Regions from separate parts of the Paenibacillus sp. FSL R7-0048 genome, predicted to be linked through region 4. Evidence: predicted binding sites of a transcription regulator. Region 4 holds the regulator's gene; each other region holds the start of a gene.
The links. Region 4 encodes Rex, which represses fermentation and respiration genes when NADH is low (regulators of the CRP and FNR family bind a similar motif). Its sites were predicted from a motif close to TTGTGAAATATTTCACAA; they were not measured.
Positions count from the first base shown of each region.

Region 1: nadA (quinolinate synthase NadA) is a predicted target of Rex. The motif match lies at 1,534-1,551, and genes of this name have one in related genera.
Region 2: NSQ91_RS12045 (DUF1641 domain-containing protein) is a predicted target of Rex. The motif match lies at 1,818-1,835, and genes of this name have one in related genera.
Region 3: NSQ91_RS31625 (cytochrome ubiquinol oxidase subunit I) is a predicted target of Rex. The motif match lies at 1,485-1,502, and genes of this name have one in related genera.

Region 1 covers NZ_JBBORF010000001.1:73,288-76,677, forward strand. Annotated here, with positions in the region: gene ftsH (ATP-dependent zinc metalloprotease FtsH) at 1-1,352, shown strand, start outside; gene nadA (quinolinate synthase NadA) at 1,622-2,560, shown strand; gene nadB (L-aspartate oxidase) at 2,600-3,390, shown strand, end outside.
Region 2 covers NZ_JBBORF010000001.1:2,770,603-2,773,992, reverse strand. Annotated here, with positions in the region: gene NSQ91_RS12050 (NAD(P)/FAD-dependent oxidoreductase) at 23-1,201, opposite strand; gene NSQ91_RS12045 (DUF1641 domain-containing protein) at 1,242-1,685, opposite strand; gene NSQ91_RS12040 (DUF2785 domain-containing protein) at 1,886-2,728, opposite strand; gene NSQ91_RS12035 (nitroreductase family protein) at 2,950-3,390, shown strand, end outside.
Region 3 covers NZ_JBBORF010000001.1:7,149,567-7,152,956, forward strand. Annotated here, with positions in the region: gene cydB (cytochrome d ubiquinol oxidase subunit II) at 1-33, opposite strand, end outside; gene NSQ91_RS31625 (cytochrome ubiquinol oxidase subunit I) at 20-1,423, opposite strand; gene NSQ91_RS31630 (cold-shock protein) at 1,646-1,873, opposite strand; gene NSQ91_RS31635 (cold-shock protein) at 1,967-2,167, opposite strand; gene NSQ91_RS31640 (S1C family serine protease) at 2,587-3,390, opposite strand, start outside.
Region 4 covers NZ_JBBORF010000001.1:4,789,980-4,793,369, reverse strand. Annotated here, with positions in the region: gene dinG (ATP-dependent DNA helicase DinG) at 1-839, shown strand, start outside; gene NSQ91_RS21375 (redox-sensing transcriptional repressor Rex) at 970-1,623, shown strand; gene NSQ91_RS21370 (amidohydrolase) at 1,610-2,911, shown strand; gene NSQ91_RS21365 (cell wall elongation regulator TseB-like domain-containing protein) at 3,084-3,390, shown strand, end outside.

The sequences.
Region 1 (3,390 bases), 4.7 Mb from region 4:
CCGGTTCTGACTTTGTGGAAATGTTCGTGGGTGTCGGTGCTTCTCGGGTACGTGATTTGTTCGAGAATGCTAAGAAGAATGCTCCATGTATTATCTTCATTGATGAAATTGATGCTGTGGGTCGTCAGCGTGGCGCCGGTCTTGGTGGCGGACATGACGAGCGTGAACAGACGCTTAACCAATTGCTGGTTGAGATGGATGGATTCGGTGGTAACGAAGGCATTATTATTGTAGCGGCGACTAACCGCGCTGATATACTTGATCCGGCATTGCTTCGTCCAGGACGTTTTGACCGTCAAATTACGGTTGACCGTCCTGATGTGAAAGGCCGTGAAGCTGTACTTAAGGTTCACGCTCGTAACAAACCGCTTACGAAAGATGTAAGACTGGATGTTGTTGCTAAACGCACAACCGGATTCACAGGTGCTGATCTGGAGAATCTGCTGAATGAGGCAGCTTTGCTAGCTGCACGTCGTAACCGTAAAGATATTTCCATGATTGAAGTGGATGAAGCTATTGACCGTGTTATCGTAGGTACTGAGAAACGCAGCCGTGTGATCAGTGACCGCGAGAAACGTATTGTAGCTTATCATGAAGCAGGCCATACTATTGCAGGTTACTTCCTTGAGCACGCCGATATGGTGCATAAAGTTACTATTATCCCACGCGGACGTGCAGGCGGATATGTTATTATGCTTCCGAAGGAAGATCGGATGATCGTTACCAAGCAGGAGCTTTTGGATAAGGTTACTGGATTACTTGGTGGACGTGTTGCTGAAGAATTGTTTATTGGTGAGATCGGTACGGGTGCATACAGTGACTTCCAACAGGCTACGCGCATCGTGCGTGCCATGATTATGGAGTACGGTATGAGCGATAAGCTTGGACCTATGCAGTTCGGATCTTCTCAAGGTCAAGTATTCTTGGGTCGTGATATTGGGCATGAACAGAATTACAGTGACTCCATTGCTTATGAGATTGATCAGGAAATGCAGAACTTTATTACTTCGAGTTACGAACGTTGTAAAGATCTGTTGATCAAACACTCCAAAGAAATGCACTTGATTGCCAATACATTACTTGAGAAAGAAACACTTGAGCTTGATCAGATCACACAACTGATTGAACAAGGATTCCTTTCCGAGGATGGTAAACCAGAGGGTGGCGAAGGTGTTGCCCATGAAGTTGGCGAGCCTGTCATCGACAATATCGGTGATGTGCGAGTTCGCATTCAAGGCAAGCCTGAGGATGAACAGTCCACACTTCCTGACCTGTCGAAGGATATCCCGAATAACCCTGATTCTGAGGGTAATGACGGTTCCGGTGATGACAACAAAGGTGGGGGGCACTAGCCTTACCTAATTGGGTCCACCATTCATATGATGTAAATTTATCCGGAGAACGTAACTGTTCTCCGGATTTTTTATTTTAATTTTTAAGGGATTCTATGCCTTAAAGCCTGTCCAGTTACATTGACAGAGGCTGGAACGTTGTGTACATTAGTGATTAATATTACTTACTATTTATATCAGCATGTTCATTTTTTCACCATGATGGCGCATGCTATTTGATAACATCATGTCGGCGAAAAGCCGCGAGGATTTAAGGGGGAGAACAATCGGTGGAAGCTCTGGCGCTTGAGCGCAAGCAGGAACAGAATCGAGAACTTCGTATACGTCTTGAACAGCTTAAAAAGGAACGAAACGCAATCATTTTAGCTCATTATTATCAACGTGATGAAATTCAGGAGGTTGCCGATTTCCGGGGCGACTCTTTTTTACTCGCTCAGAAGGCTGCAGAGACAGATGCAGAAGTTATTGTATTCTGCGGTGTTCATTTCATGGGGGAAAGTGCAAAAATTCTAGCCCCGAACAAAACCGTCCTTATTCCTGATGAACGTGCAGGCTGTCCAATGGCAGATATGGTCAATGTAGACGGTTTGCGTAAGCTAAAAGCTCAACATCCAAATGCTAAAGTAGTCACTTATATCAACTCGTCCGCCGAGATTAAAGCAGAAACCGATATTTGTTGTACCTCTGCTAATGCTGTGAAAGTAATCGAATCCCTTGACGCCGAAGAGATTATTTGGGTCCCAGATAAGAATCTTGGTCAATATGTACAAGATCAGACGGGCAAGAAGCTGATTATTTGGGAAGGCTATTGCAACACTCACGACATGTTGACCGTCAAAGATGTAGTAGAAATGAGAGCAAAATATCCAGATGCGGAATTTGTAGTTCATCCAGAGTGTCGTCCTGAAGTAGTCGCCATGGGTGACTATGTAGGCAGCACTACATCAATTCTGGAGTATTGCCGGAAATCGGATCGTAAGCAATTTATCGTTGGAACGGAAGATGGTACCGGATATCAGCTTCGTAAGGATAGTCCAGATAAAGAATTCCATTTTGCTACCAAATTTCTTGTTTGTCCTAATATGAAAGTTAATAATCTAAAAAAACTGGTGAAATGCCTGGAGACGATGAAGCCACAAATCTATGTACCGCCTGCTGTCGCCGACAAAGCCAGAACATCCCTAGAGCGCATGCTACAAGTCCGGTAGCATGCGCTACTCTTTCGTTGAAACAGGTGAAAAGCGGTCATGATTCCACAATATTTGGTTGATTTTGATCTTCGGGATATTCCTACGGTAAAGACAGATTGTATTGTTATTGGTTCAGGGATTGCCGGGTTATTCACAGCTATTAAAGCCAGTGAAGATCGGCGTGTCATAATGATCACAAAGAAATCAGTAATGGAAAGTAATACTCGCTATGCACAGGGGGGGATCGCAGCTGTTATAGCTGAGGATGATTCCCCTGCTTACCACCGGCAGGATACCTTAATGGCCGGAGCAGGTCTTTGCTCCTCAACAGCTGTCGATGCACTTGTTAATGAAGGGCCGGAAGGCGTTCATGAGTTAATTCGCTTAGGAACTCTGTTTGATAAGGAAGATGGGGTACTGGCTTTGACTCAGGAAGGTGCGCACAGCCACCGCCGTATTTTGCATGCTAATGGGGATGCTACAGGTTATGAGATTGTTCGTGCATTGGCGGAACAGGTAGCCGAACATGAGAATATTGAGGTCTGGGATGATCATTATGTTATCGATCTCATCACTGAAGGTGGAGAATGTGTAGGCGCATTATTGCAACGGCCCGGTGGTGGAAGGTTGTTCCTGCAAGGGGATGCGACCATTCTGTGCTCTGGTGGAGCAGGACAATTATATCGATACACTACCAACCCAGAAGTAGCTACAGGAGATGGAGTAGCAATCGCCTATCGCGCTGGGGCTCATATACGAGATATGGAATTTATTCAATTTCATCCTACAGCACTTAGTTACCCGGGAGCTCCTAGATTTTTAATCTCCGAAGCTGTGCGTGGGGAAGG
Region 2 (3,390 bases), 2.0 Mb from region 4:
CAGGGTTTAGGGTTAAACTATATTAGTAAGCTAGGCTGAACAATCCTTTAATGTGGGACAAGTAACGGATATTACTTGCTTCCTTCATTAGAGTTGCAGGCAAGCCTTTTAACGGAGTAGAACTTGCACCAACGATGGCAACACCGTCTTTACGGCCTAAGCTAGCAAGTGTACCAGAGTTGATTGGGCTAAAGCTTTCAAACGATTTATTTTTCAAGAAGGCATACAGATTGTATCCGATCAATTCACCCATTTGCCAAGCAATTTGCGCAGTTGGAGGGTAAGGACGTCCGTCTTCTGCAAAGACCACCGCGCTGTCACCAGCAACGAATACATCTTTGTGGGAAGTGGATTGCAAGAATTCATTCACCGTTGCACGACCGCGGTTAACTTCAAGACCGGATTCGCCGATGAGTGGATTTCCTTGTACGCCACCAGTCCATACAAATGTGTTAGCAATAATTTTTTGACCGTCTTTCAAGTCAATCGCATTGCCTTCTACATTCGTAACAGGAAGACCTGTCAGGAATTGAACACCACGTTTTTCCAAGCTTGCTACAGCACGTTCGATTAATGCATCTGGCAATACTGGAAGGATTTTAGGACCTGCTTCAACGAGCATTAGCTTAATTTCTTTAGGATCAACGCCATATTTTTTAGTAAGTGTAGGCAATACATCCGCGATTTCACCAACAAGCTCAACACCTGTTAAGCCGCCGCCACCGATCAGGATGTTTGCATCTGCTTCATTTTTCGATTTCGCATATTCACGAATACGATCTTCAATATGTTGATGAATTTTGTTAGCATCTGCAGCTGATTTCAATACCATACTGTATTGTTCAAGCCCTGGAATGCCAAAATAAGCTGTAGTGCTGCCAAGACCTACAACAAGCGCATCATAAGTAAGTGTCACACCATCAGAAAGAACAATTTGTTTGTTCTCCACAGAAAATGAATTAACCTTCGCGATTTTCAGGTCAATATCTTTCCCTGCGAAAAGCTTAGTTAGAGGCATAGCTACAGCACCCTCTGCAACACTACCTGCTGCAAGACGATGCAATTCTGTAATGATTTGGTGGGTAGGATACTGATTAACTACAGTAATTTTAGCTTCATCTTTTTTGAGATATTTGCGTACGGTTAAGGCGCTTAGTAGACCACCATAACCTGCTCCTAGAATGACAATATGTTTAGACATGATGTTTCCTCCGTCCCTTACGTATAAGATATGAAAATGATTATTTCTGCTTACTGCGTTCTCCAGCAACTTGAAGGTATGCATTTACGAAACGGAAAAGCTTTTGCGCTTGTGGATCTTTCAACAACTTCATAAGACCAAAAAGACCAATAACTTCGTTACTTTCATTCGCACGATCTTTTGCTTCGATCACTGTAGCTGCCATATTCTTCGCGGAATGCACTACAGGTTCAGCAAGTTCTTTAATTGCACTTACCGTATCACTTTTCAAGACATCATCCGCTGCGACAGTTTGCACAAAGTCATAGGACTTTGTAAGCACGCCAACAAGCTCAGTTAATTTTGGCAACTGTTCCACCAAGACTGTTAATGATTCCTGAACTTCTGGTTTCAAGAGCTGCTCAAGAACATCCATTTGTTCCTTGCTAACAGCTACTTTTGGTGATTCTTGTTCAGGTTGTGTTTGAGTGATTGATTCTGACATATCCAAATCTCCTCTGCAATAAGCTTTGCTGCTTAATAGTAATAAAAAACATAAGAACTTTTAACGCCATATTTCTATTATAGCACTTATCAAGTTATAAATGTCACAAAGTTTTTGAATTTCCATAAACATTTGTGATTTTTATTACATTATAATAAATTATTTAAATTACTAGTGTTAATTAAAACCGTTTGAGTGAATTAATGTACAAATTCATTCAAATTCTTCTCAGTTTTCAATAAAACATCCACAATGTCCATATTCTTCTCTGTTAGAAGTAACCTGAAATAAAGAGAACGCAGGAAGTTCTTTGTATTTATTCGAGTAACGTACTGGCTGTGGCTTCTAGGCCAACTGCCACATTGCGCCAAGTTGAGAATCCAATCGGTTATAGACTGCTGTGGAAGTAAATGATGATCGATGATTGTAACTATAATAGTAGCAATCCTTTCATCTTCTTCGTCCCTGAATATGTATTGATCGTTATAAAGCATCTTTTGAATAACTACCAGAACCTCTTCCCGCACCGCGGCATCACTCTCCGAGCATAAAACCAGCTCATCCAAGGCGTCGGCGCCATGGGCTGCTGCGTGTGCCCAGCCTTCTTTTTCCATATAACCTCTTAAGTCCCGTTCTTCCTCATAAAAACGAATCAAACCCTGCTTCACCTTTATAAATTCAGAGCTATCCAATATAGCCATTTCCCTATGCCTCTGGAGAATAAGAGCAACAACCAATACAGAAAATGTTCTTGTATACACCGTCAGATCTTCTTTATTCCCAATGTGATAAAAAAGATGCTGCTCGTCAAGAAGTATCCACAGCAGTTCACGAAGCTCCGCATCATTAAACCAATGTTTCTCATTAATCCATTTGTAGAATGTGGAATAAATCAATTCATCACGCAGTACAGGCTCGGGATCTCCTATATGCTCAAGCATCAACTTCCCATAATCCTTTATGTCCTCTCCACTTCTAAGCTCGTAGTCATTCTCTTCGATTCTTTGCAAATCTATCATCAATTGTTCTCTACTATTAATCAATTTATCCACCCTTTCATTCACTGTGTTTCTACATATCCTAATATCCTAATTTATGTCCTATTTTTTGACAACAGGGTGTTCAAGATTAACTTCAATAAATTTTATCATTGACGAATTTTATATGCTGTGTTATTTTGAGTTAGTAACATTTAGTTAGTTTATTTACAAATATCAGGTGTTGATATTTTACAACCGAATACATACACAACGGAGGAATACTTATGAGCGCTTTTACAGACTTGATTCAGTCACGCAGATCCGCTATGAATTTTGTGGAAGGGGTTATCATCCCTCAGAATGAATTAGAGGAAATGTTCTCTTATGCCAGATTGGCACCATCGGCCTATAATCTACAGCATACAAATTACAAAGTGATATCTAACGAGAGCTTAAAAGAAGAAATTCGCGAAGCAGCTTACGGCCAATATAAAATCCATACTGCTTCAGCAGTTATTGTAGTGCTAGGAGATAAGCATGCTTATCAGCAGGCTCCAGAAATCTATGGCGGGCTTAAAGCTTTAGGAGCGATGTCACAAGAGGAATATGATGAGCAAATAGAGATGATTAACAATGCTTACATTGATAAGGATGCTTTTCAAAGAGATGAAGCAATACGTAATGCCTCTCTCTCTGCCATGCACTTTATGCTGATCGCCAAAGAT
Region 3 (3,390 bases), 2.4 Mb from region 4:
CAGCACAAACCACAATTCATTAAGAGATATCATGGGAACCCTCCTCGTTATATGGATCATTCGAATCGCCGTGATCGTTATCCATTGCATAAGGACCTTTTTTAATCACTTTAATAAACAATCCGACCAACACTAATCCTAGAATTAAATAAATCGTTGTAAAAGAAATCACGGAGAACAGAACTTGACCACTTGTAATATTAGGCGACACACTGTCTTCCGTTGTCATCAGTCCGAATACCGTCCATGGCTGACGCCCGAATTCGGTCATAACCCAACCGGCTGTATTCGCAATCGGAGGAAGCAACAAGCCCCATAACATAAACCGCATAAACCAAGTGTTCGGACGGTCCATTTTTTTGCGCCACATTAAGTACATAGCGTACATTCCCAATACAATCATTAACGTTCCTGCTAGAACCATGATCCGGAAACTCCAGAATGTCGTACGTACAGGTGGAATATAGTCACCGGGGCCATAGGTTTGCTCATACTCCGCTTGCAGCTCAAGCATACCTTTAACTTCACCGGAAAATTTACTGTATGAAAGGAAACTCAGCATATAAGGAATTTGAAATTCTCCACTACTAATTTGATTTTTTGGATCAATGTTTGCCCATACGGTCCAAGGTGCCGGGTCACCACTCTTACCCCACAGTCCTTCGGAAGCTGCCATTTTCATTGGTTGAGTTTCAACCAAATATTGCGCTTGGGCGTGACCAGCAACAGCTACACCAATAGAAGAAATAATCCCTACGATGGCTGCAATCTGAAAAGACTTCTTAAAGAAAGAAACCTCTTGTTTCTTCAATATTTTATAAGCACTAATACCAGTTACAAGAAAAGCACCTGTTGCATAAGCAGCCAGTACGGTGTGTGGGAATTCAACCAGCAATTGTCCGTTCGTAATAAGCGCGAAGAAATCATTCATTTCTGCACGTCCATTATTTATCTCAAAACCCACAGGATGCTGCATAAAAGAGTTAGCCGCTAGAATCCAGAATGCAGATAACATCGTACCGAATGCTACCAGCCAGATGGACAGTAAATGTACTCGCTTGGACACCTTATCCCAGCCGAATATCCATATCCCAATAAAAGTAGACTCCAGGAAAAAGGCTGCCAATGCCTCAACTGCAAGTGGAGCCCCGAATACATCACCCACAAAACGTGAATAATCGGACCAGTTCATCCCGAACTGAAATTCCTGCAAGATTCCTGTAACTACCCCTACTGCAAAATTGATGAGGAATAGCTTTCCCCAGAACTGCGCCATTTTTTTGTACTCTTCATTACCTTTTCTAACGTACATTGTCTCCATGATTGCAATCAAGAGCGCTAGTCCGATTGATACCGGTACAAAGAAATAGTGGAATATTGTCGTCGACGCAAATTGTATACGCGACAGCATTACTGTATCCATATTTGTCCCTTCCTTCTCCCCTTTTCGTTAATTATATTCTGTCAAAAATTTAAACTTCTTTTTGTGATAAATGTCACATAAAGATAGTCATTTAACGGTGAAATTCAAATGATTTGTGACAAAGATCACAATTTAGCATAAAGAAAGCAAAAAAAATAAGACGGTTTACCCGTCTTGAGTGGTTCGTCGTTCTATTAAATGCTTGACTCATTTAGGTATTGGTTAGATGGAAATACCCTTCTTCAGCGATTTGAGATCGCCATTCGAATTAAGCAATTGGGGTAGCATCTTCGTGCTGCGAACCATTGGAGAGTCACATAGACGGCAAGAAGGCGCATGTTCAAATGCGAAATTATCCCTCATCCATCCGTTGCATCCCTCATTGGTACATGCCCAAATTGCGGTATTTTCTTCCGGTATTTCTTCCAAAGGTTTCTTCCGGTAGTTCATTGCCGTTCCTCCCATCCTGTAAGTCAAATAGTGAGTAACTAGATATAAAAAGACCGTCCCAACTTTCACAAGCTGGGACGGTTTCTTCTATTATTACAGTTTTACAACGTTTTCGGCTTGTGGTCCACGGTTGCCTTGAACAACGTTGAATTCAACGCGTTGGCCTTCGTCCAAAGTTTTGAAGCCGTCGCCAGTGATTGCGCTGAAGTGAACGAATACGTCGCTTCCGCCTTCAACTTCGATAAATCCGAATCCTTTTTCTGCGTTGAACCATTTAACTGTACCTGTTTGCATGTGTGTTACCTCCACAAATTTAAATTAATATGTTCTTTTTATCTTCAAACAAAGAAAAAATTCACACATTGAAAAAGGTTGTATTACCAAATATGACAGCCCTTTTCAATGCGAGAATTAGGGACTAAATGTATGATTGATATCATATTACCACACCTGATTAGCAAAGGCAAGCAAGCATCCGAATATATCCGGTTTTGCCCTAATAAGTATTACCTTCCAATGTAAGGGCTGCCACTTAGTGTTTATTCCCTAAATAGATCCTTTTTCTGGCATAATTATCATGGTTTTAGAAAAATAGCTTTTCCAAAAACGTTACTTTCATCCGTTTTTTCAAGAAGGTACCCCCTCGGAATCGAAGGGGTAGTCCGCTCTACTTGTCGTAACTGCTATATCATTATATACCGACTTCCAGCATATTATTCCTGTGGTTTTTCAAGAAGTTTAACTGTTGCCTGTTTGGCCTCGCCGTTTCGATAATAAGTAATTTTCAGATCATCACCGATCTTCGTATGATTATATAAGTACTTGCGAAGAGAAAGGGTAGATATGATTGATTGATCATTAAATTTGGTAATGACATCATTGAATTGCAGTCCAGCTTCCTTCGCAGGGCCAACGGCTTCTAGAACAACTACTCCATCCTTAACACTGTTCGGCAGGTTCAATTCATTGCGTTGATCTTCTGCTAGTGGAACGTACGGATTGTTCAAATCAACTGAATATACACCCAAGTACGAACGGGCAATATGTCCTTTTTCAGCCAGCTCATTAGCGATATCTATCACATGATTCGCAGGAATTGCAAAACCCAGACCCTCTACACCCGTATCTGAAATCTTCATTGTGTTAATTCCAATGACCTTACCATCCAGATCCACTAATGCGCCGCCACTGTTTCCTTCATTAATCGCCGCATCGGTCTGTATCACTTCTTGTTCCCAGTCATATACTCCATCCTGATTAAGGGATACGGGGACCATCCGTTCAGTATAGCTAACAATCCCCGAGGTCAATGTATCACCAAGTCCTAGCGGATTACCGATAGCAATGACCGTTTCACCTAGACGAAGCTTAGAGGAATCACCGAGCTGCGCGATGGTATCGATTCCTTTGGCATCAATAGAGAGTACCGCAATGTCGCTTACTTTATCCGTTCCAACGAGTGTTGCCTTACGAGTCTCTCCGTTCACTGTAACTACTTCGAGATTACCGGAGTCTTC
Region 4 (3,390 bases):
GCAGCCAGCTTAAAGAGTTGTTCTTCGATAAGAAAAAAAGCATCGTGCTTACCTCGGCGACGCTATCTGTAGATAAATCTTTTCAATTTATGATTGATAATCTCGGACTTAACGAAGCAGTAGAAGAGGGACGTCTAATGACCTCACTCCTTCCATCTCCCTTTAAGTATCGCGAGCAGGCACTGCTAGTTATACCGCGTGATTTTCCTAGTGTGAAGGGGAGTGTGGGCGATGCTCGATTTGTCGATACACTCGTACAGTCATTATCGGAAGCTGCTAAAACAACACGTGGGCGGATGCTGGTTCTGTTTACTTCTTATAAAATGCTGCGTCAGGTATATGATCCGCTTAAAGAGGCTTTGGCCTCACAAGAGATTACGGTGCTTGGTCAAGGCGTGGAAGGTGGCAGCCGGAGCAAGCTGATCCGCCGCTTTCAGGACAGTGCAGCATCCGTATTGCTGGGGACGAGCAGCTTCTGGGAAGGTGTAGATATTCCAGGTGAAGCACTGACTTGCCTGGCCATCGTGAGACTTCCGTTTCAACCACCGAATCACCCGTTGGCGGAAGCGAAGTCGGAGTTATTGCAGGCCCAGAAGAAGAATCCGTTCATGAAATTATCTGTTCCTCAAGCGGTTATTCGTTTTAAGCAGGGATTCGGAAGACTGGTTCGCACGGCGCAGGATCGCGGAATAGTTATTGTTTATGATACAAGGGTTATTGAATCTCATTACGGGAAGTATTTCCTTTATTCATTGCCTGGTCCCAAAATGGAGCATATGCTTACTGATCAAATGGTCCCTCGCATAGCGGAATGGCTAGAGGATGGCGGCGCTTCTTAAAACGCTCGTCTTCAGTTTAGCTCCTCCTTATCCTTAAGGGCGGTGTGTTACAGTACCGTCCTTAATAAGGAGAGGTAGACGTTTAAATATGGATTTTCACAAGAACATTACTATTTTTAGGAGGAAAAATATGAAATCGGATAAAATATCAGAAGCCGTTGTTCGCAGACTGCCTGTGTACTTGCGTTTTTTGAATGATCTCCAGAATCGCGAAATATTAACAGTTTCCTCTCAGGAACTTGGACAAAAGCTTGATCTTAATCCCGCACAGATTCGTAAGGATTTAGCATATTTTGGTGACTTCGGCAGAAAAGGTATCGGCTATGATGTAACGTATCTTATTGAGAAAATCCGTCATATCCTGAAGCTGGATCAACAGCTTAATGTAGCTTTAGTTGGAGCAGGTAATCTCGGACATGCCTTGTCTAATTACAATGCATATCTTAAAGATACTATGAAAATCACGGCTATATTTGATTCGTACGCTCCTAAGGTTGGACGTAAGATCAACTCCCTTACTGTGCAACCGATGGATGAACTAGGCAGCACGATTCGTGAGCAAGGTATTCGCATTGCCATTATTACCGTACCTGATTCAGAAGCTCAAAATGTAGCAGATATTCTCATTTCTTCTGGGATTGAAGCGATTTTGAACTTTGCCCCTGTGATTCTGAAGACACCACCGAATATCCGGGTGCATGCAGCTGATTTTACAACTGATCTGCAAAGTCTTGCTTATTACTTGCGGGATGGAAAGGAAGAAAGCGAACATGAACAACAATAAAACGATAATTAAGGGCGGGTATTTTCTGACTCCGGGAACGGATGAGCCGGTTCTGAGTGGATATATGACTATTGAAGATGATTTAATCACTTACATAGGAAAAGAAGAGCCTCAGATGGAAGCTGGAGTGCAAGTGGTTGATGGCAGCCGTCTGCTGTTCATGCCTGGACTTGTAAACACACATGGTCATGCGGCGATGTCTTTGCTGCGTGGATATGGAGATGATTTAGCGCTACAAGTGTGGCTTCAGGAGAAGATGTGGCCAATGGAGGAAAAGTTCACCGGTGATGATGTATACTGGGGAACCTCCTTATCTGTATTGGAAATGCTGAAGGGTGGAACTACGACCTTCCTCGATATGTATGATCATATGGACCGAGTAGCCGAGGTAGCTGAGTTATCAGGTATCCGTTCCGTATTGATGCGTGGTGTGATCGGGTTATGTCCAGAGGATGTACAGAATCACAAGCTTGCGGAAGCAATTTCTTTTGCCCGTAACTGGCATGGAAAGGCTGAAGGTAGAATTACTACTATGATCTCGCCGCACGCCCCTTATACTTGCCCTCCGGACTTCCTGGTTAAGTTCGTGCAGGCAGCGCATGATCTGGATTTACCGATGCATACGCATATGTCCGAAACGAAACGTGAAGTGGAACAAAATGTGGCGGATTACGGGTTGCGTCCTGTAGCTCACTTAGAGAAGCTTGGCATGTTCACACGTCCCTCGATAGTTGCACATGGTGTTCATTTAAATGATGAAGAGATTGAGATCTTGGCTCGCCATAATGTGGGTGTATCTCATAATCCGGGCAGTAATTTGAAGCTGGCTAGCGGAGTGGCTCGGGTTACTGATCTTCTAAAAGCTGGTGTGAAGGTGTCTCTTGGCACGGATGGCGCGGCAAGCAACAATAACTTGGATATGTTTGAAGAGATGCGGCTTGCAGCTCTCATTCATAAGGGTGTCAGCGGTGATCCAACGGCTGTTCCAGCTCCAGAGGCTCTGCGTATGGCTACAGAATATGGCGCGCAGTCCATCTTTTTAAATAATGTAGGCAGACTTGCTGTAGGGATGAAAGCAGATTTCATTGCTATTGATATCGATCAGCCGCATTTGCTGCCACACACAGATCTGTTGTCTCATGCAGTTTACTCTGCTAGCGCTAAGGATGTTGAGCATGTGTGGGTGAATGGTAAACAGGTCATCAAGCATGGACAATGCTTAACCCTGGATGAGGAAGCTATCCGGCGTAAAGCGCAAGAAGCCTTCGAAGGTTTATTGAAGCGTTAAGTCTGGAGAATAACGAATAAATAATAGGCTGCGACTTTTTGCTTTTAGCAAAAGTTGCGGCCTTTTGTGTATTTTTAAGGCTGGGAAAGCTAGAAAATTATGAAATTTTGGATAAACGCGCGGGTGTGTTATATAATCAAAAAAGATATATTACTAGAAAGGGAGCTGTACCTTGAAGAAAAGGAAAAAATGGATCCTCCTGGGGTCAGTTCTGATTCTGCTCCTGGGGTTTGGACTTATCCAGTTCTATGCCTATATTATGAAAGATCAATGGAACGAGCGTGATATCGCTAAGGATGTTGCCAAAACCAGAGCGGGTCTAACAGAGGTAACTAAAGCACAAAAATCGGTTTGGGATGAAAATGCAGTGTACTGGGTTTTAACAGGAAAAAATGAAGCCGGGACTGCTCTTATGGTCTGGGTCCGCTTTACGGTAGATGGAAAATTTGCTGAAGGCGACGACGCAGTGTTTGCTGAGG